One region of the Undibacterium sp. Ji50W genome, then DNA from elsewhere that is predicted to be linked to it. Evidence: predicted binding sites of a transcription regulator. Region 1 holds the regulator's gene; each other region holds the start of a gene.
What was found. Region 1 encodes sigma-54, which starts transcription at its own class of promoters, with help from an activator protein. Its sites were predicted from a motif close to TGGCANGNAANCTGCTTT; they were not measured.
Positions count from the first base shown of each region.

Region 2: a site for sigma-54 is predicted at 2,372-2,389, ahead of prpB (methylisocitrate lyase). Genes of this name have one in related genera too.
Region 3: a site for sigma-54 is predicted at 3,558-3,575, ahead of urtA (urea ABC transporter substrate-binding protein). Genes of this name have one in related genera too.

Region 1 covers NZ_JBMPOX010000024.1:52,878-59,400, forward strand. Annotated here, with positions in the region: gene ACO0K9_RS24125 (enoyl-CoA hydratase/isomerase family protein) at 512-1,606, opposite strand; gene ACO0K9_RS24130 (hypothetical protein) at 1,709-1,858, shown strand; gene hpf (ribosome hibernation-promoting factor, HPF/YfiA family) at 2,300-2,647, opposite strand; gene ACO0K9_RS24140 (RNA polymerase factor sigma-54) at 2,757-4,244, opposite strand; gene lptB (LPS export ABC transporter ATP-binding protein) at 4,256-5,008, opposite strand; gene lptA (lipopolysaccharide transport periplasmic protein LptA) at 5,009-5,560, opposite strand; gene lptC (LPS export ABC transporter periplasmic protein LptC) at 5,588-6,232, opposite strand; gene ACO0K9_RS24160 (KdsC family phosphatase) at 6,229-6,523, opposite strand, start outside.
Region 2 covers NZ_JBMPOX010000018.1:81,797-88,319, forward strand. Annotated here, with positions in the region: gene ACO0K9_RS21195 (GNAT family N-acetyltransferase) at 1-168, opposite strand, end outside; gene prpC (bifunctional 2-methylcitrate synthase/citrate synthase) at 208-1,356, opposite strand; gene prpB (methylisocitrate lyase) at 1,441-2,331, opposite strand; gene prpR (propionate catabolism operon regulatory protein PrpR) at 2,650-4,239, shown strand; gene ACO0K9_RS21215 (response regulator transcription factor) at 4,395-4,760, shown strand; gene ACO0K9_RS21220 (chemotaxis protein CheC) at 4,757-5,368, shown strand; gene ACO0K9_RS21225 (diguanylate cyclase) at 5,368-6,399, shown strand; gene ACO0K9_RS21230 (putative selenate ABC transporter substrate-binding protein) at 6,497-6,523, shown strand, end outside.
Region 3 covers NZ_JBMPOX010000001.1:557,820-564,342, forward strand. Annotated here, with positions in the region: gene ACO0K9_RS02615 (EAL domain-containing protein) at 1-1,448, opposite strand, end outside; gene ACO0K9_RS02620 (ATP-binding protein) at 1,541-2,863, opposite strand; gene urtA (urea ABC transporter substrate-binding protein) at 3,634-4,887, shown strand; gene urtB (urea ABC transporter permease subunit UrtB) at 5,001-6,523, shown strand, end outside.

The DNA of each region.
Region 1 (6,523 bases):
TTGCGTGAGCTAATTTCAGATTGTTAGTGCTTTGAACAATCTGATTTTCAATGCCAATAGACGTTAATTTTCGAATGCAGGCCGGCGGTAGACCGGTGGCTACCTAGCTTTTTGCTTCGCCAAAAAGGTAGGCCAAAAAGACCACCCAGGCGTCTTATCCACTGCGCCGCTTGCAAGCGGCTTAGATATTTGCAGCGCAAAGCATGCTTTGCGAAACCCTGCCAATATCCCCTGCGGGGTTCCCTTTGCTGCAAGTCAAAAAATGGGAAGGTCCGAAACTCGCCTGCGGCCTTGCTTTGGGAACATGCGCTTGCAAGCGCATGCCGTTGCACAGGTGAGGTGCATGCACCTCGAAACCCCTGCTACACCTCAAACATCGGCCCTTCTTTTTCCATTTTCTGTCTCGCATCAAAGGCTTCGACACATCGGAACTGCAGAAATTCAAAAGCAATCCCAACTTCAAAACCAACGACAATTCGACCTCTAGTTAAATTGCTTTGGCGGAAGTAATTTATCCCTGCAAAAAGCGCAGCGGATGTGCATGAGTAGGCCACACCTCTGAAAAGAATCCGGACACTTGCTCTGCCGTCACCTCTGCCAGCGTGGCGGGTGACCAGCGTGGTGTGTTGTCTTTGTCCACCACTAAGGCACGCACTCCTTCCAGCACTTCGCCGTGCTTGAAGCAGTGGCGCACCATGTTTCTTTCCATGCGCAGGCAATCGGATACCGTCATGCTGGCGCTGCGTCGTAGTTGCTCCAGTGTGACGGACATCAAAAGTGGGGAACGTTTTTGCATGATGGAAAATGCCTGCTGTGCAAATTCAGATGTGTCTTGCTGCAAGTGTTTGCTGATCTCGATAGCACTGTTTCCGCTGAACAGGGCATCAATGCCTGATCTGTTTGCTGCCAGTTTGCTGTTGCCGGGCAGTGCCTGATCTGCAAAAGGAGCCGCAAATTCGCGGATCGCCGCTCGCACATCCGTGGCGGTATTTTGCTCCAGAAGATGCATCAAGGCGGGCAGTTCTGATGTCGGTATAAATACATCAGCCAGCCCTGCATACAATGCATCTGCTGCGTTGATGATTTCACCGGTCAAGCCCATGTAGGTACCGATTTGCCCCGGTGCACGCGACAGGAAATAACCTCCCCCCACATCCGGGAACAGGCCGATATTCACTTCCGGCATCGCCATCTTGGTACGTTCCGTGACAATGCGCAGGCGGCAGTCATTGCCGGCCTGGGCAATGCCCATGCCACCACCCATGACTACTCCATTCATCAGCGCGATATAGGGCTTGGGGTAAAAATGGATTAAATGATTTAGTGCATATTCTTCAGTAAAAAAGTCTTCCAACAGGGCAGAGTCTCCCATGGGGGTTGCAGTACCCACGTCATAAAAGAAACGTATATCGCCCCCTGCACAAAAAGCCTTTTCGCTACTGCCGTGAATGAACACCGCACGCACATTGGCATCGTCTTGCCAATCCAGCAAAATCGTGGTGAGCGCGCGCACCATCTCCAGCGACAATGAGTTCAGCGCCTTGGGCCGGTCCAGGGTGATATAGCCTATGTTGTTCTTGACAGAAGTGAGGACAAATTCGCTCATGGTCATTGGCTATGCAGTAGAGAATGAAGCTGCTATTTTAGCTTTGTCAGCGATGCGCGTCACGGGATGTATAAGTATATGAGGAAACAGTGCAAGTAAAGCATGCTCCTTGCAGTTGCAGTTGCAGTTGCAGTTGCAGTTGCAGTTGCAGTTGCAGTTGCAGTTGCAGTTGGGTTTGACTTTGGGGTTGTTTTTGAATTTAGCAATTCCGATGTGTCGACGCCGTTTGTGCGGTACAGAAAATGGAAATAGAAGAGCCGATGTTTGAGCGTAGCGAGTTTCGGATCTTCCCATTTTTTGTACCGCACAAACGGGAACCCCGCAGGGGCGACGACGCCTCGGTCGCCTTCTTTTGCTTCCTTTTCTTGGCGAAGCAAGAAAAGGGAGTAGCTGCCGGGCTACCCCCGGCTGGCAATCTTAAATACTGTGGGTAAGTACATAAAAGCTAAACACGTAAAACAATGCCGACCTGACATTAAATCAGACCGTGGTATGCCAAACGTTGCTAGATCGCCGGCCCGCTATATTCCTGCCTACGTAGGAAGGGAAGTAATACCTGTACAGCTTGTCAGAGGGCAATCCATTTAGTGATTTGAATATATGATTTATTTCAAACCATTCACCCAACAAAAAAGGACGCTTTTCGCGTCCTTGTTTTGGATACCCGCAACCCGAAGGCAGGGGTGGTGAGTCTTATGAAGCCGATGCCGGATCAGGTATGTGCTTGATGGCGTCGTGCTGATGGTTTTGTATCTTGTCTTTGTGCTTGATGACCTGGCGATCCAGTTTGTCTACCAGCGTATCGATCGCAGCATACAGATCATGCGCCAGACTTTCTACATGAATATCTTTGCCACTGATATGCAGATTAATGTCGGCTTTGTGTCGTTTTTCCTTTTCCCGGAGCTTGTCCACCGTCAGGATGACGGCGATATCAATGACCTGGTCGAAATGTCGCCTGATACGTTCTAGTTTGGTATGTACATATTCACGAATTGCAGGAGTTACTTCGACGTGATGTCCACTGATGGTGAGATTCATACTGTGCTCCTATAGTGATGTTGCTTGCTGTAACGATAAGCTCATTGCTGTCTTATTGCCTTGAGCTAAATCATATATAGCAATTCAAACTGTGATTACAAGGACTTGCTTACAAAGATTTACGCAAACTCACTGGGGGGATTTTTAGGGCTTCACGGTATTTGGCAACTGTCCGTCGGGCAATTACCATGCCCTGTTCACCCAGCATGTCTGCAATTTTGCTATCAGAGAGTGGGCTTTTCTGGTCTTCTGCTCCTATCAACTGCTTGATGAGTGCGCGTATCGCGGTGGAAGATGCTTCTCCCCCTGTTTCCGTCGCGACATGGCTGCCGAAAAAGTATTTCAACTCAAACATGCCGTGAGGGGTCAGCATGTATTTTTGAGTTGTTACACGTGAGATAGTGCTCTCGTGTAATCCTAGTGTATCAGCAATTTCGCGCAAAACAAGGGGGCGCATGGCGACAGCACCATGTGTGAAAAAATTGCGTTGTCTTTCAACTATTGCTTGTGCAACGCGCAAAATGGTGTCGAAACGTTGCCGCATGTTCTTGATGAGCCAGCGCGCCTCTTGTAGCTGTGAGCCGAGTCCGCCTTCCCCCCGATTTTGCTTCATGATGTTGGCATACATGCTACTGACCCGCAATTTGGGCATGACATCCTGATTCAGCGTGACTTGCCAGCCATTGCCTGATTTTTTGACGATGACGTCTGGTACCACATAATCCGATTCATCGACTGCAAAGTCGATACCCGGACGGGGTTTGCACAGTCTGATGACAGTTTGTGCGTCGCGCAAATCTTCGTCGTCGCAGTCGAGAATTTTCTTGAGTTTGGTGAAGTCTCTTTGTGCAAATAAAGTCAGTTGCGTTTCGACAATCTGCAAGGCCAGCCTGCGTGTCACGAAAGCAATGTTAGGCAGGCGTTTGATTTGCAGGGCCAGGCATTCAGAAGGTGTGCGAGCGCCCACACCGGCCGGGTCGAAGCTCTGCAGCATGTTCAGGGCAAATGCCAGCTCTTCTGGCTCCACGCACAACTCCAGTGGCAGGCTGGCATGGATTTCATCCAGGGTTTCTGTCAGGTAGCCATTGTTGTCAATGGCATCAATCATCAACTCGACCAGGGCGCGGTCACGCAGCTCGCGCAGGTTAAGGCGCATTTGTTCCTGCAGATGTTCACGCAGGGTGATGTGGGCAGCACCCAGTTGCGGGCGGCCATCTTCGTCATCGCTGCTTTTGCTGCCATGATGCACATCATCAAAACTCCAGTCCTCTTCACTGGCGCTGGTGGCTTCGTTGCTGACGGCGCTATCGGCATCACCCTGAACTTCCGTGGTGCTGTTGCTTTCTTCGCGGGATGCAGGGGCTTCCATCCCTGCATCGGCGGCGGTGCTACTGGTATTGATGGCGCCATCGGCCAACAGCCGCACGGCATGGTCCAGTGGATCATCCACACGCTCCAGCATGGGATTTTCGATGAGCAGGGTTTCCAGCTCCTGGTGCAATTCCAATGTGGACAATTGCAGCAAGCGTATAGATTGCTGCAATTGAGGCGTCAATGCCAGATGCTGGGATGTGCGTAGTTGCAGGCTTTGTTTCATGATGATTCCCGTCACATCCGGAAATGTTCTCCCAGATAGACGCGACGCACGGATTCATTTTGTATGATGTCGTCTGGCTTGCCGCTGGCCAGTACAGCGCCCTGATTGATGATGTAGGCATGATCGCAGATGCCCAGGGTTTCACGCACGTTGTGGTCGGTAATCAGCACGCCGATACCGCGCTCCTTGAGGAAGCGCACAATACGCTGGATTTCAATCACGGCTATCGGGTCAACACCGGCAAAGGGTTCATCCAGCAAGACGAAGCGCGGATTAGTGGCGAGGGCGCGGGCAATTTCTACCCGCCGGCGTTCACCGCCTGATAGTGACAGCGCCTGGTTTTCCCTGATCTTTTCAATCTGCAAATCGGCCAGCAAGGCGTTGAGTCTTTTGACAATGGATTTTTCTGAAAGAAATTTTCCATTGGCATCTTTTTGCAATTCCAGTACGGCGCGGATATTGTCTTCTACCGTCAGCTTGCGAAATACAGATGCTTCCTGCGGCAGGTAAGACAAACCCAGCACGGCTCTCTGGTGTATCGGCAGTTGTGAGATATTGACGGCATCGATCGTGATGTCGCCGGCGTCGGATGGTACCAGGCCAACGATCATGTAGAAAGAAGTGGTTTTGCCAGCGCCGTTCGGGCCCAGCAAGCCAACCACTTCGCCGCTTTTCACTTCCAGTGAGACGTCGCGCACCACTTGGCGCGCACCGTAGCGTTTTTGCAATCCCTTGACGAGCAAGGTACTAGGCGTGGCAGTCATTTAATTGGTCTGTTTGGGTTGCAGGGTGATTTTGACGCGGCTAGGACCATCTACATGCTGGCCCGTGGTTGAATTGGTACCGACCGCGATATCATTTTTACTGTCATAGGACAGGTATTCCCCCTCCTGTTCCTGGGTGACTTTCTTGCCTTCCAGGTAGCGAACTTTGGCTTTGGAGATGAACTTGACGATTTCTGTCGTCTGATTGTATTCAGCACGTTCGGCTTCTCCTTCTACCCACAGATCCGTGCCGCCATCACGTTTTTGCCGGAAGCTTATTTTTTTGTTGGCACCGCCAGTCAGCACGACAAATTCATCACCGTTTGGGGCTTCGGTGACGACGGCTTTTTCTGAATTGACGATCAGGGTGCCGCGCACCAGTTGCACGCCTTTGGAGAGGACACGTACGCTGTTTTTTCCGTCTATTTCAGAATAGCCGGCTTCTATTACTGTTTCTTTGAAACTGTCAGCTTTTTCTGCACTTGCAGGCGTGTGTACTAAAGCAAAACAGGCCAGTCCCAGGCATGGGCCAAGGGAGCGTGTCAATTTCATATTTTTCATTGGCAAATATCGCTTTCTCTATTTGGATGGTGTGGAGGGCGCAGATTCACGTTTCTTCAAGTGAATTCGCACCTTGCTCAGCAGGGCCAGATGCTGGGTGGAATTGTTGGCCTCCATGCCGATGGCTGTGGTGTCCACTTTTCCTGTTTTGACGGTGACGTGTTTGTCGGTTTTGACAATATCATCGTCGGGTAATAACAATAGATAATCGGTTTCCAGTCGCATGAATTGCGAGCTGAGGCCTTCTGGCCTTTCCATACTGACATTGTCATACAGGCGCACTTCATCGTGTTCACGCTTGGGTGTGATCACCATGGATTTTTGTGATACCACGGCCAGGTCAGCCAGCAAATGCAAAGGTGGGCGATCAACATCAAAGCTATTGATTTGCGGACGCTGAATTTCTATATTGTCATTGCGTGGCAGATGTATCAGGCGCTCGCCAGTGATATGGTAATTCGCCTTGCCATTATTCGACAAACGGATGAAATTGAATTTTTCTACATAGTAATCCGGTGCCGAGCGTGCCGATGTACGGTTTTGTTCATCATTCGCATTGCGGCGTATGACTTCCATCACCCAGATAGTACCCAGGGTAATGACGCCCAGCAGTATTACTGCCAGCCAGATGCGAAAGCGGTCTATGGTCATATGATGTTTCATGACAGGTAGGCCTCGATTGCCTGTTCATATCTGCCCTGAGCGCGCAGGATGAAGTCGCAGACTTCGCGCGCTGCTCCCTTGCCACCGCTGGCAGTGGTGACGTAGTGCACTCTCTGCCTGACTTCGGCGTGGGCATTCGGTACGCTGGCAGAAAAGCCGCAGCGTGTCAGTATCGGCAAATCAATGATGTCGTCACCGATGAAGCCGCAGACATCAGCAGACAGACCCAGTTCGGTGATCAGTTGCAGGAAGGCCGATTTTTTGTCGTGTATGCCCTGGCGCACGTGGGTG
Region 2 (6,523 bases), on a different contig from region 1:
GCGGTCAAAGGCATCGCTATAGCATGGATCATCCGATCCCACGCCTTCACGATTCTTGCCCAGATCATCATCGGCGATCAATTCCAGCAGGCGCGGCAAATCCTGCTTCACTGCGCGCCTGGCAATTAGTGTTGATATCAGTTTCGATACGTCAGCCTGGACTTTCATAGTGCAACCCTGCCTATTTGTGTTTCTTATGTATGTTTCTTATTTGCGTTTATTCAGAGGAACAAACTTCAGATCTTCAGGGCCAACATAATTGGCACTAGGACGAATGATCTTGTTATCGATACGTTGTTCAATGATGTGTGCCGCCCAGCCCGAGGTACGGGCAATCACGAACAGCGGTGTAAACATGGCAGTCGGCACCCCCATCATGTGATAGGACACGGCAGAGAACCAGTCAAGATTGGGGAACATTTTTTTGATATCCCACATCACTGTTTCCAGACGTTCGGCGATATCAAACATTTTCATCGCACCGACATCCTTGGACAGATTGCGTGCCACTTCCTTGATGACCTTGTTGCGCGGATCAGAAATCGTGTACACAGGGTGACCGAAGCCGATCACCACTTCCTTGTTTTCCACACGTTTCTTGATATCGGCTTCTGCTTCGTCGGGATTGTCGTAACGTTTCTGGATTTCAAACGCAACTTCATTGGCACCGCCGTGTTTCGGGCCACGCAAGGCACCTATCGCGCCAGTAATGGCAGAATACATGTCCGAGCCTGTGCCAGCCACTACCCGGCCCGCAAAGGTGGATGCATTGAATTCATGCTCCGCATACAGAATCAGGGAAGTATGCATGGCTTTTTCCCACAACTCACCTGGTTTTTCACCATGCAGCAAATGCAGGAAATGGCCGCCTATGGAATCATCATCGGTTTCTGTCTCTATGCGCTTGCCATTGTGGCTATAGTGGTACCAGTACAGCAGCATGGACCCCAGCGAAGCCATCAGGCGGTCGGCAATATCGCGCGCACCCGGGGTGTTGTGGTCATCTTTTTCTGGCAACACGCAACCAAGTACGGATACGCCGGTACGCATCACATCCATGGGGTGCGATGAAGCCGGCAACCATTCCAGTGCCGCTTTCAGATTTGCTGGCAAACCGCGCAGCGCTTTCAGCTTGGCTTTGTAGGCACGCAATTCAGCCGCGGTCGGCAATTTGCCATGCACCAGCAAATGGGCAATTTCTTCAAACTCGCAGGCGTCAGCCACATCCAGAATATCGTAACCGCGATAATGCAGGTCATTGCCGGTTTTGCCCACGGTACACAGGGCCGTGTTACCAGCCGTCACCCCAGACAGGGCAACCGATTTCTTGGGTTTGAAAGGAACTGCTTCAGTCATGATTTTTTCTCCATTGTTCATTAGAAGTGCCATTCCCATTTGCTGACTTGATGCAGCACAATAAGGGCACGGACTATATACGTATTATTTGGCCTTTTGCTGTGCGAAAAGAGCATCCAGCTTTTGTTCGAAATCGTGGTAGTTGATGCGCTCATACAATTCCATGCGGGTCTGCATGGTGTCGACGACATTCTTTTGCGTACCGTCACGGCGTATCGCGCCATACACGTTTTCTGCTGCCTTGTTCATGGCACGGAAAGCCGACAAGGGGTACAGGACCAGGCCCACATCCACGGCAGCCAGTTCTTCAACAGAAAACAATGGGGTGGCACCAAATTCAGTGATATTCGCCAGGATAGGTACTTTGACGGCACTGGCAAACTGCTTGTACATGGACAATTCGGTGATCGCTTCCGGGAAAATCATGTCTGCCCCCGCTTCCACGCATGCCAGGGCACGCTCGATGGCAGCGTCCAGACCTTCAACGGCCAGCGCATCGGTACGGGCCATGATGACGAAGTTGTCATCGGTACGGGCATCCACTGCTGCCTTGACCCTGTCTACCATTTCCTGCTTGCTGACGATCTCTTTGCCCGGGCGATGGCCGCAGCGCTTGGCCCCCACCTGGTCTTCAATATGCATGGCCGCAGCGCCGAACTTGATCATGGATTTGACGGTGCGTGCCACGTTGAAGGCAGAAGCGCCAAAGCCTGTATCCACATCCACCAGCAAAGGCAGGTCGCAGACATCGGTGATGCGGCGTACGTCAGTCAATACATCGTCGAGATTGGAAATACCCAGATCAGGCAACCCCAGGGACCCGGCAGCAACGCCTCCACCAGACAAATAAATCGCCTTGAAACCGGCACGTTTTGCCAGCAAGGCATGATTGGCATTGATAGCCCCGACCACTTGCAGAGGGGATTCTTCCTGCATCGCCTTGCGGAAGGCGGCACCTGCGGAGTATGTACTCATGTGTATGCTTTCAGGTTAATGAACAGATTCTGGCAAGCGTATTGCAATCGGCATGCCACCTCTGGCCACAGACAGCGCAAAGAAGCTGAAACACCTGCGAAAATATATGCAAATCAACTACTTACCAGGAAAAATCTGTGAAACAGGACTTGAGATTAATAGACAATACGGCGCATAATGACGTTTCAAATACAAATTTGAAACAATATTGAAACGCGAATTGAAACATCAATTGAAACACTCCTTGAAACACCCAATGAAACAAGCCCCGGGACCATCCATGGCTAGGCACCAAACATCTGACCAGATACAAACATAATGAAACACCCCACACCGCCGCGTGACAACAGCGATAAACCCGTGATCTGGACCGTATCCATTTCCCGCCTGTTCGACATGTTTCGCGACATCATGGTTGAATATGATGGCCGCGCCGATATCGAACCCATACACATGGGTTTTGAAGAAGCGGCGCAATACCTGAAAGAACGCCTGCAAACAGAAAGATGCGATGCCGTCATTGCCGCTGGCTCAAACGGTGCCTACCTGAAAAACCGCCTGCCGGTACCGGTCGTCATCGCCAAGGCCAGCGGCTTTGATGTCATGCAGGCCCTGGCCAGGGCGCGCAAGGTGTCACCCGCCATCGGCCTGATCAATTACCAGGAAACCATGCCGGAACTGGCGGATTTTAAAACCACCTTCGGCTTCCCGCTGGAACAACGTACCTACGTCACCGAAGAAGATGCGCGCGCCCAGATCAGTGAACTGAAAGCCAGTGGCATCAAGGCCATTGTCGGTGCCGGCCTGATCACAGACCTGGCAGAGGAAGCCGGCCTGACGGGCATCTTCATGTATTCGGCGGGGTCGATACGGCAGGCATTTGACGATGCACTGGAAATCGCCCGCCTGACGCGGCTGGAATCTGCCCGTGGCCGCCAGCATCCAGCGGCAGATGCGCTGCGCGCCCGCCACAACCTGAATGATTTGCGGGGTGATTCGGCCATCATGCAGGCGACTCGCAAATCGATCGCCCTGTTTGCCCGTTCCCCCGCTACCGTGTTGCTGCAAGGTGAAACCGGCACCGGCAAGGAACTGGCGGCCCAGGCCCTGCACCGTGAAAGTACCAGGGCGCGCCAGCCCTTTGTTGCCGTCAATTGCGGTGCGATCGCCGAAAGCCTGCTGGAATCCGAATTATTCGGCTATGAAGAAGGTGCATTTACCGGATCAAAACGGGGTGGTCATGCCGGCCTGTTTGAAACCGCCCATCGCGGCACCGTGTTTCTGGATGAAATTGGTGAAATGCCGCTGGGTTTGCAAACCCGGCTATTGCGGGTGCTGGAAGAACGTGAAGTGATACGCGTTGGCAGCATGCGCCCTATCCCGGTCGATGTACGCATCATCAGCGCCACCCATTGCAATCTGGAAGACCGCATCAGGGAAGGAAAGTTTCGCGCTGATCTGTATTTTCGTCTAGCGGTATTGCGACTACATTTACCCACCCTGCGGGAAAGAACGGACGACCTGCTTCCTCTTGCAGAATGGTTCCTGAAGCATGCCCTGGCTGGTATGGGCACACGCCCGCATGCCAATCTGCATGCAGAAATCAGCTCTTGTGGTTCTTTGCTCCAACATTATGCCTGGCCAGGTAATGTAAGAGAACTACGTAATCTGATGGAGCGCCTGGCCTTGTTTTTGGCAGCAGAACCTTTGCAGGCACTGACGCCGGGCTTTGTCGCAAAAACCTTGCCTGAGCTGGTGATAACCGCAGTCCAGATGGAACAGACGGCAACACCAGCCAACGAAGAATCGCTGGAACAGATCATGCAAAAATTCGACAACAACCGGGAAGCAGTGGCAGATTACCTGGGTATCAGCAGGACCACCTTGTGGCGACGGCTGAAAAATTGAGAATGGCAGCAATGACACCAAATAAGCTGTGCAAATAGCGCCAGGGGAACATATATTGAACATCTTGACCACTCAATTTCCGGCACGGTAAGGTAAAATGAATTTGAGCTGCAACTCACATTCCATGGGTGCATTTGTCCTGCATAAAAAATATTATGAAAAAATTACTAATTGTTGATGATAGCAAAGTGTCACGCATGGTCATACGTGCCCATGTGAAGGCAGCCCAGCCTGAGTGGGAAATATTCGAAGCCAGTACCGGCGAAGAAGCCATGAAATCTGTGCAAGAAAACAAGCCAGACTATTGCACCATGGACATCAACATGCCTGGCATGCTGGGAACGGATGCTGCAGAGAAAATTTTGAAAGACCACCCTCATCTGCGCATTGCCATCTTCTCTGCCAATGTGCAAGACAGCATGCAGACACGCGCCAATTCCATAGGCAGTGTTTTCGTGGCCAAGCCTGTCACTGAAAAATCGATCACCATCGTCCTCAATTATTTCGCGAGCGGTCAATGAACACGCTGACTGAACTTCATCTTGATGCACTGAGTGAAGTTTTTAATGTCGGCGCAGGCAGAGCAGCAGCCAGCCTCAGTGACATCGTTGGCGAAGAAGTCCGTCTTTCGGTTCCTTCAGTAGAAATTCGCAAATCGTCTGAAATAGACGTGTCCATCATGGGCATGCAAAGCGACAAGTTTGGTGCCGTCCACCAGACTTTTAGTGGCACGTTTGAAGCAGACGCCATCCTCCTGTTCACTGAAGCCCACGCGCTGGAAATTGTGCGCGACATGATGGGCTCGCAAATCAGCATAGAAGACCTGGCAGAGTTCGAGCAGGAAGCCATGTGCGAGCTGGGTAACATCATACTCAATGCCTGCCTGTCAGCGATGGCAGATATGCTGAATATCCCGCTCAGTTGCTCCCTGCCTGATTATTCGGTCGCCACCACGGAAGAGATTTTCCGGCGCGTCAGTAATGACCTTGATCAACCTTATGTCTTGCTGCTGCACATAGACCTGACCATAGAAAGAAGGCATTCTGAAGGCCACCTGATTTTCCTGCTCAGCTCAACCTCATTGACTGATTTGGTCACCCAGATAGATCGTTTCCTGGGGGAAACCTGATGGCGCAGTTGTTGTCCACCAGCCCTGTCGCTGTGGAGCAAATCCTGAACTCCATCAGCCTGGGCCTGATACTGGTCGATGCAGAACAGCGTATCTGTCTGTGGAACGGCTGGATAGAAAGACATAGCGGCGTTGCCGCAGAACAGGCGCTGGGCCGCCAGATATCAGAAGCTTTTGAAGAATTGCCCAGCCGCGCCATCCTCACCGCCATCAGCAATACCCTGAATTACGGCCTGCCGGTGGTCCTGTCGAATGCCCTGCATCGCTCCCCCCTGCCGCTGTTTGACCGCAGTGAGCAGGACGATGAAAAAAAACGCATCCACCAGTCCATCACCATTACGCCGCTCAGTGCGGACGATGGCAGCAGGCTTTGCCTGATACAGGTCAGCGATTCATCTACGTCGATCAAGCGCGAAAAAATACTGCGTACCCATTCCGAAGCACTCAAGCGCGAAGCCACCACCGATAGCCTGACCGGCATCTATAACCGCCGCTTCTTTGACGAACATTACAAAATAGCGATGGGTCATGCCGTGCGCCACAATGTGCCGCTATCCATTTTCATGCTGGATATTGACTTCTTCAAGGAATACAACGACAGCTACGGCCATGTGGCCGGTGACAAGACATTGATACAGGTCGCAGCCGCATTGCGCAAACAATTGCTGCGGGCCACCGATGTACTGGCACGTTTTGGTGGTGAAGAATTCATTTTGATGCTGCCGAATATGGCGCCCGAATTGGCCATGCAATTTGCCGAAAAACTGCGTACCGCCGTATGGGACCTGAATATACCGCACATCAATTCGCGCGTCGGGGACCGGGTCAGTATCAGCATAGGTTTCAGCAATTACCACAAGCATCCGGATGTGGATCAGCATATGTTGCTGAAATGTGCTGATGCTGCTTTATATGAAGCAAAAAAAACAGGCCGCAACCGGAGTCATTATTTGCCACTGCAAGATTTTCATGTGCCGTCAGCCAGCATTGCTGAATCTGCCGACAGTCATGACGAAGGCCTGCTCAGTTGATGTCGTCGCCCCGGTTTGATGTTCATCTGGTTTTTCTTAGTTATTAATTCATGGCGTGGCCCTTGCCGGTCAAACCATACACATACAAGGTATCGGCATGCATAAATCATCCCCAGCATTCTCT
Region 3 (6,523 bases), on a different contig from region 1:
CCTACATCTGGAATCAGGTGTTCAATCTGGCATCCCAATTCTATCCTGGATTGTGGAATGACCTGTTCCGCAGAACTATTGATGAACACCACCATGTCTTCATCATCGACAGCGATAATGGGTAATGGAACATATTGCAGCACTTCGCGCACTATGCTTAAACTCAACTGTCCCAGGGTGATTTGTTTTTGTTTTTGTTTGACTAATTCTGCCAGTTGACGGTTTGCAGTGACCAGTTCCTGATTTTTTGTTTGTATTTGCAGGTTCAGGCTACGGTTTTCATCTTCCATTTCTTTGTAATGAAAGGCTTCACGGATATTGGCGCGTATTTGTTCATCATCCCAGGGCTTGGTCAGGAACTTGTAGATCGCGCCTTCATTAATGGCATCGGTGATGTATTGCAGTTCGGTGTAGCCGGACAAAACAATACGTATGGTATCCGGATAGAGTTTTTTTGCATTCCGCAAAAATTCCACCCCAGTCATGGACGGCATGCGTTGATCAGAAATGATGACATCAACGCTATTTTTTTCAAGAATACTCAAACCCTCATGCCCGCCACCAGCGGTAAGTATTTGGTATCCGTCACGACGTAACAGGCGTTTCAGTGCATTTAATATATTGGGCTCGTCGTCGACCAGCAGTAAGGTACGGTCCGGTTTCCCCATACGTAATAAATGTTTGTCCAGTACCAGGCTCTCTTGTAAAAATTCCGTCATCTGTTTGATCGACAGAGGAACGGAAAAAAAATAGCCTTGTATTTCATCACACATATTTTCGCTCAGGAATTTGCATTGCGCTTCTGTTTCCACACCTTCAGCGATGACTTTCATTCCCATGCTATGGGCCATGGAAATGATGGCTTTGGAAATCGAGACATCGTCTGAGTTGTGTGGCAGTTCATGGACAAAAGATTGATCGATTTTGACATAATCGAATGGAAAATGTTTCAGATAACTGAGGGCAGAATAGCCTGTACCAAAGTCGTCAAGAGACAGCTTGTAGCCTTGTTCCTTGAAATCCATGAAGAGCTGATCTATGTCGGTATTGCGATGCATGAGTATATTTTCAGTAATTTCCAAAGATATCTGATCCGCCGTCACCTGCATACTTTTCAGGATTTCGGACAGGCGCATACTGAACCCGGCATCCTGCAATTGTTTCGGGGAAACATTGATCGCCACACACGGTACATCAAATTTCGCATTTACCCAGCCTCTGATATCCGTGCAAACCTGCCTGATTACCCACTCACCTAATTGGATAATAAGATCAGATTGTTCCGCTACCCGTATGAACGCTGAAGGAGGGATGGCACCGCTAGTGGCATGATTCCAGCGCAATAAGGCTTCCACCCCGACTAGTAAGCCGGTTTGTAAATCTGCCTTGGGCTGGTAATGCAACTCCAATTCATTGGCATTGATTGCCAGTTGAAGTTCTTTCGCCATATCAATTTGCTTGTGCGTTACCATATCCATTTGATTTGATCTCACATTATGCTGACCATGCAAAGTACTATTGCGACAGACATGGACGCTGATTACTGTGTCGTTGTATCTTCCTGACGCAAGGGGAGCCAGACAGTGAAGCAAGTTCCTTTTCCGAGTACGCTGCTGACATCAATCCTGCCACCGTGTTTTTTGATGATGCCGTAAGAAAGGGAAAGACCGAGGCCGGTTCCACTGCCTACGGGTTTGGTGGTGAAAAATGGCTCAAAGATGCGATTCAGGTTTTCAGGGGGAATGCCGCCACCGGTATCCAGCACTTTTATCCAGACCATGTCCTTGTCACAGCCCGTGCTGACTTTGATGACGCCGTTTTCCTTGATCGCATGTGAGGCATTCACCAGCAAATTCATGATGACTTGGTTGACCTGCGAAATGATGCATTTCACCGGTGGCAACTGGCCATATTCCTTGACCACATTGGCCTTGTACTTGATTTCGTTTTTGACGATATTCAACGTACTGTCTATGCCTTGATGAATGTCTGCCTCTTGCCAGTCCGTTTCACCCACGTGCGAAAAATCTTTAAGTGATTGAACGATGTCCTTGACGCGCTTGAGCCCATCCATGGATTCCCGTACCAGGTCCTGTATATCTTCCTTTAAAAATTGGAGATCAGCTTTTTCCCTGATCTCATTCATTTTGCTGCTCGCCTGGCTTGCAGCCAGTGCTTGCGGGATCAGGCCTTCATAATCATTGATGACTTCAAACAACTTGTCTACGTAATTTTGCAGGCTGCCAATATTGGAATTGATAAAGCCTATGGGGTTATTGATTTCATGCGCAATACCGGCGGCCAATTGACCAACCGAAGCCATTTTTTCGGATTGCAGTAACTGTTCATGGGCTTCTTGCAATTTCTTGATCAAAAGCTGTTGCTCTTCCCCCTTTTTGGACAGGGTTTCTTCCATTTCCTTGCGTTTGGTAATGTCCGTCAACGAGCCGATCACTTCTACAGGATTGCCGTCCTGGTCGCGAATCAGCCTCAGCATGTCGTGCATCCACACATAATGACCGGCACGGCTCATGAAGCGGTATTCGTAAGTGCGCTCTCCTTCAGTGAATAATTTGGCGATACTGGAGAAAATCTGGGGCACATCGTCAGGATGAATATGGTCGAACCAGAAATTCGGGTCGGCGACCATTTCTTCTGGCTGATAGCCCAGCACGTGGAGTGCGTTATTACTGACGAAAGTCATTTTGAAGTCGCCAGTGGGTACGCTGCTGTAAATAATGGCAGGAGTATTGTCTATCAGGTATTGCAGCCTGGTCTCAGTGGACAGGCTTTTGCTTGTGTCAGCTACGGCGGCAGTCGCAGCGGCCGGCGGGAGTATGCTGAACTCATCAAATTGATTCATGATCACCGGGACAGGAAAATTGACAACAAGATTGTTTTTTTTTAAATTCCCTTACGTGTACATATTAGAACAATAAATAGGCAAATGGCTATATATTTGTTTCCTTTATGATATTTATTCCACATCAAGCCCATCGCAGATTTTTTGCAAGATTGCCTTGACCCTGGCATTCAAACGGATCATTGATGTCTTATGAATTTGAAATAAGTCAATAAAATCAAATATCTGGCAAAAAATGCGCGACTTTTATTGGCAAGCTTTCAACCAGGACGAGTATTTTCGTCTTATTTCAAGTGAAAATAAATTTGATAACAATGATTAAAAATAGAGCAATTTCATATGGCCGTTGTTTTCCGCACAATTTGAGAGCATGAATGCACTAAAAAGTGGAGCTTGTGGCAAAAAAAATTTCAGGGAAACAATTCTCACCAATTTGGTTAGTTTTTGTATGCCGCCAACATAGACTATGTCGGCGCTGCGGTGCTCAATCGCTGTGGTGCAGTGCGTCATTGCCTGACCTGTCCAACTTGCCCATACACCAGGCTTGCTTGCGTGATGACTTCAGCATGACCCTGCAGTGACTCCTTGCATGGCATCTCAAATCATCTTGTTCACGTCAGGTAAGCGTCAGCCGTTTGAGCGTTTGCATCTGAGTTAAATCATGTTACTGAGTGGTCTGGTTCCAGCCAGCAGTTGGCACGTTATCTGCTATCTGTAGTGGGAAGCTTGCAGTTTTTTGTTCCATGACCTCACCACTACCAGGAGAAAACATGTCACGTCGTACTGTTTTGAAAGCAACTGCACTTGCCGCAATGACTTTGGCCGCTTCCGGCTGGATCTCGCAGGCACAGGCCGCCGATACCATCAAGGTCGGCATTCTGCATTCCCTGTCTGGCACTATGGCAATCTCGGAGACATCGCTGAAAGATGTGGCCTTGATGACGATCGATGAAATCAATGCCAAGGGTGGTGTCATGGGCAAAAAGCTGGAAGCGGTGATCGTTGATCCGGCATCCAACTGGCCATTGTTTGCCGAAAAAGCCCGTCAACTGGTATCGCAAGACAAAGTATCTGTCGTGTTTGGTTGCTGGACATCGGTATCGCGTAAATCGGTACTGCCAGTCTTCAAGGAACTCAATAGCCTGTTGTTTTACCCGGTTCAGTACGAAGGTGAAGAACTGGAGAAAAACGTTTTCTACACAGGTGCAGCACCGAATCAGCAAGCCATTCCCGCCACTGAATACCTGATGTCGAAAGAGGGTGGTGGTGCCAAACGTTTTGTTTTGCTGGGTACTGATTATGTGTATCCACGTACGACCAACAAAATCCTGCGTGCCTTCTTGCATAGCAAGGGCGTCAAGGATACTGATATCGATGAAGTCTATACGCCATTCGGTCATTCTGATTACCAGACCATCGTTGCGAATATCAAGAAATTTGCTGCAGGCGGTAAAACTGCGGTCATTTCCACCATTAATGGTGATTCCAACGTACCGTTCTATAAAGAACTCGGCAATGCCGGTCTGAAGGCAACCGACGTGCCGGTTGTCGCATTCTCAGTCGGTGAAGAAGAATTGCGCGGTGTGGATGCCAAACCTCTGGTCGGCCATCTGGCCGCCTGGAATTACTTCCAGTCCGTGAAGAACCCGGTGAACACCGAATTCATCAAGAAATGGAAAGACTATGCTGCCGCCAAAAAACTGCCGAATGCAGCTACCGTCGTCACCAACGATCCTATGGAAGCGACTTATGTTGGTATCTATATGTGGAAACAGGCAGTTGAAAAAGCCAAGTCCACCGACACCGACAAGGTCATCGCCGCCATGGGCGGACAAACTTTCAAGGCGCCATCCGGTTTTGAATTGACGATGGACAAAACCAATCACCACTTGCATAAGCCAGTCATGATAGGCGAGATCAAGGCTGATGGTCAGTTCAGCGTGGTCTACAAAACCAAGGCACCGATTCGTGCCCAACCATGGAGCCCGTATATCCCAGGCAATGAAGGCAAGCAAAAACTGTAATTGAAGGAATGACGCAGGCACTCGGGGTTAATGTGACTGGCTGAATAGCTGGTTAGCATGGCTGTTGCCTTGAGTGCCGTTCCTGAATTTTTCCATCCCTGACCTGGTTGCCTATGACATTTCGTAAAATCTGCGCGAGCATCGTCCTGCTCGTGTTCAGCCTGAGTGCGCACGCAGCTATCGATGGCAAGCTCTTGTTGGCACTGTCTGGTGATGATCCTGATGCCCGTATTGCTGCCGTCAATTCCATCGCAGCCATGGGCAATGAAGAAGCAGCAGAAGTACTGACCGCTCTCAAAAATGAACAATTATTCGTCAAGGATGTTGCTGTCTATCTGGTCGATGGTGAACAGGCCAAAGACCTTGCCAGTGGAAAAATGCAGAAATTGCCGGATGATGCCGAGGCAATCACCATCAACAACCGTTTGCGTGCCGCACTTGACAGTGCACTGTCAGGTTTGAGGCTGTTTTCACCTGATAAAAATACCCGTCTGGTTGCAGCGACCGCACTGGAGAAAGAAGCAACGCCAGAACAGTTGCCCTTGCTGAACAAAGCCTATCTGAAAGAAAACGATAGCGAAATAAAATCCCGGCTGCAAATGTTGATTGCAACTGCCAATTTGCAGGCCAGTGACCCGGTAGTGCGCAAGGCTGCAGTCAAGGCCTTGCTGGATAGCCCGAACCCGAATTTAAAGCCTGTGCTGCAAAAAATGCTGGCACAAAATCCCGATGGTACTTACAACGAAGCCGATGCCAGCATACGACTAGAGGCGGCCAATACCTTGAATGCCATCGATGGTCGTCTGGCACGCATGGAATTTATCGGCAACCTGTTTTACGGCGTTTCGCTGGGCAGTGTGCTACTGCTGGCGGCACTCGGCCTGGCGATTACCTTTGGATTGATGGGCATTATCAACATGGCGCATGGCGAACTGCTGATGATCGGTGCGTACACCACCTATGCCTGCCAGATGTTGTTCCGCAAATTCATGCCCGGTGCGCTGGATGCCTATTTATTGCTGGCCTTGCCAGCGGCTTTCCTGGTGTCTGCCATAGTCGGTATTTTGCTAGAGAGAACCGTCATACGCTGGTTGTATGGTCGTCCATTGGAAACCTTGTTATGTACCTGGGGCATCAGCCTGATATTGATGCAAGCCGTGCGTTCCATCTTTGGTGCACAAAATGTCGAGGTCGCCAATCCAGCCTGGATGTCGGGCGGTATCACCGTATTGGGTTCACTGGTGCTGTCGTATAACCGCATCATCATTATTTTCTTTGCCCTGTTCGTGGTATTTGCAGTCTGGTTATTGTTGAATAAAACCCGGCTCGGCCTGTTCGTGCGTGCCGTCACGCAAAACCGCCGCATGGCAGATTGCGTCGGCGTGGCAACTGGCAAGATTGATATGCTGACTTTTGGCCTGGGATCAGGTATCGCAGGCCTGGGTGGCGTAGCCCTGTCGCAATTAGGCAATGTCGGCCCAGACCTGGGGCAAAATTATATTGTTGATTCTTTCATGGTAGTCGTGCTGGGCGGGGTAGGGCAGTTGGCGGGTACCGTGATTGCCGCCTTTGGCCTGGGTGAAGTAAATAAATTCCTGGAACCAGTGGCCGGTGCTGTCATGGCCAAGATCGTCAT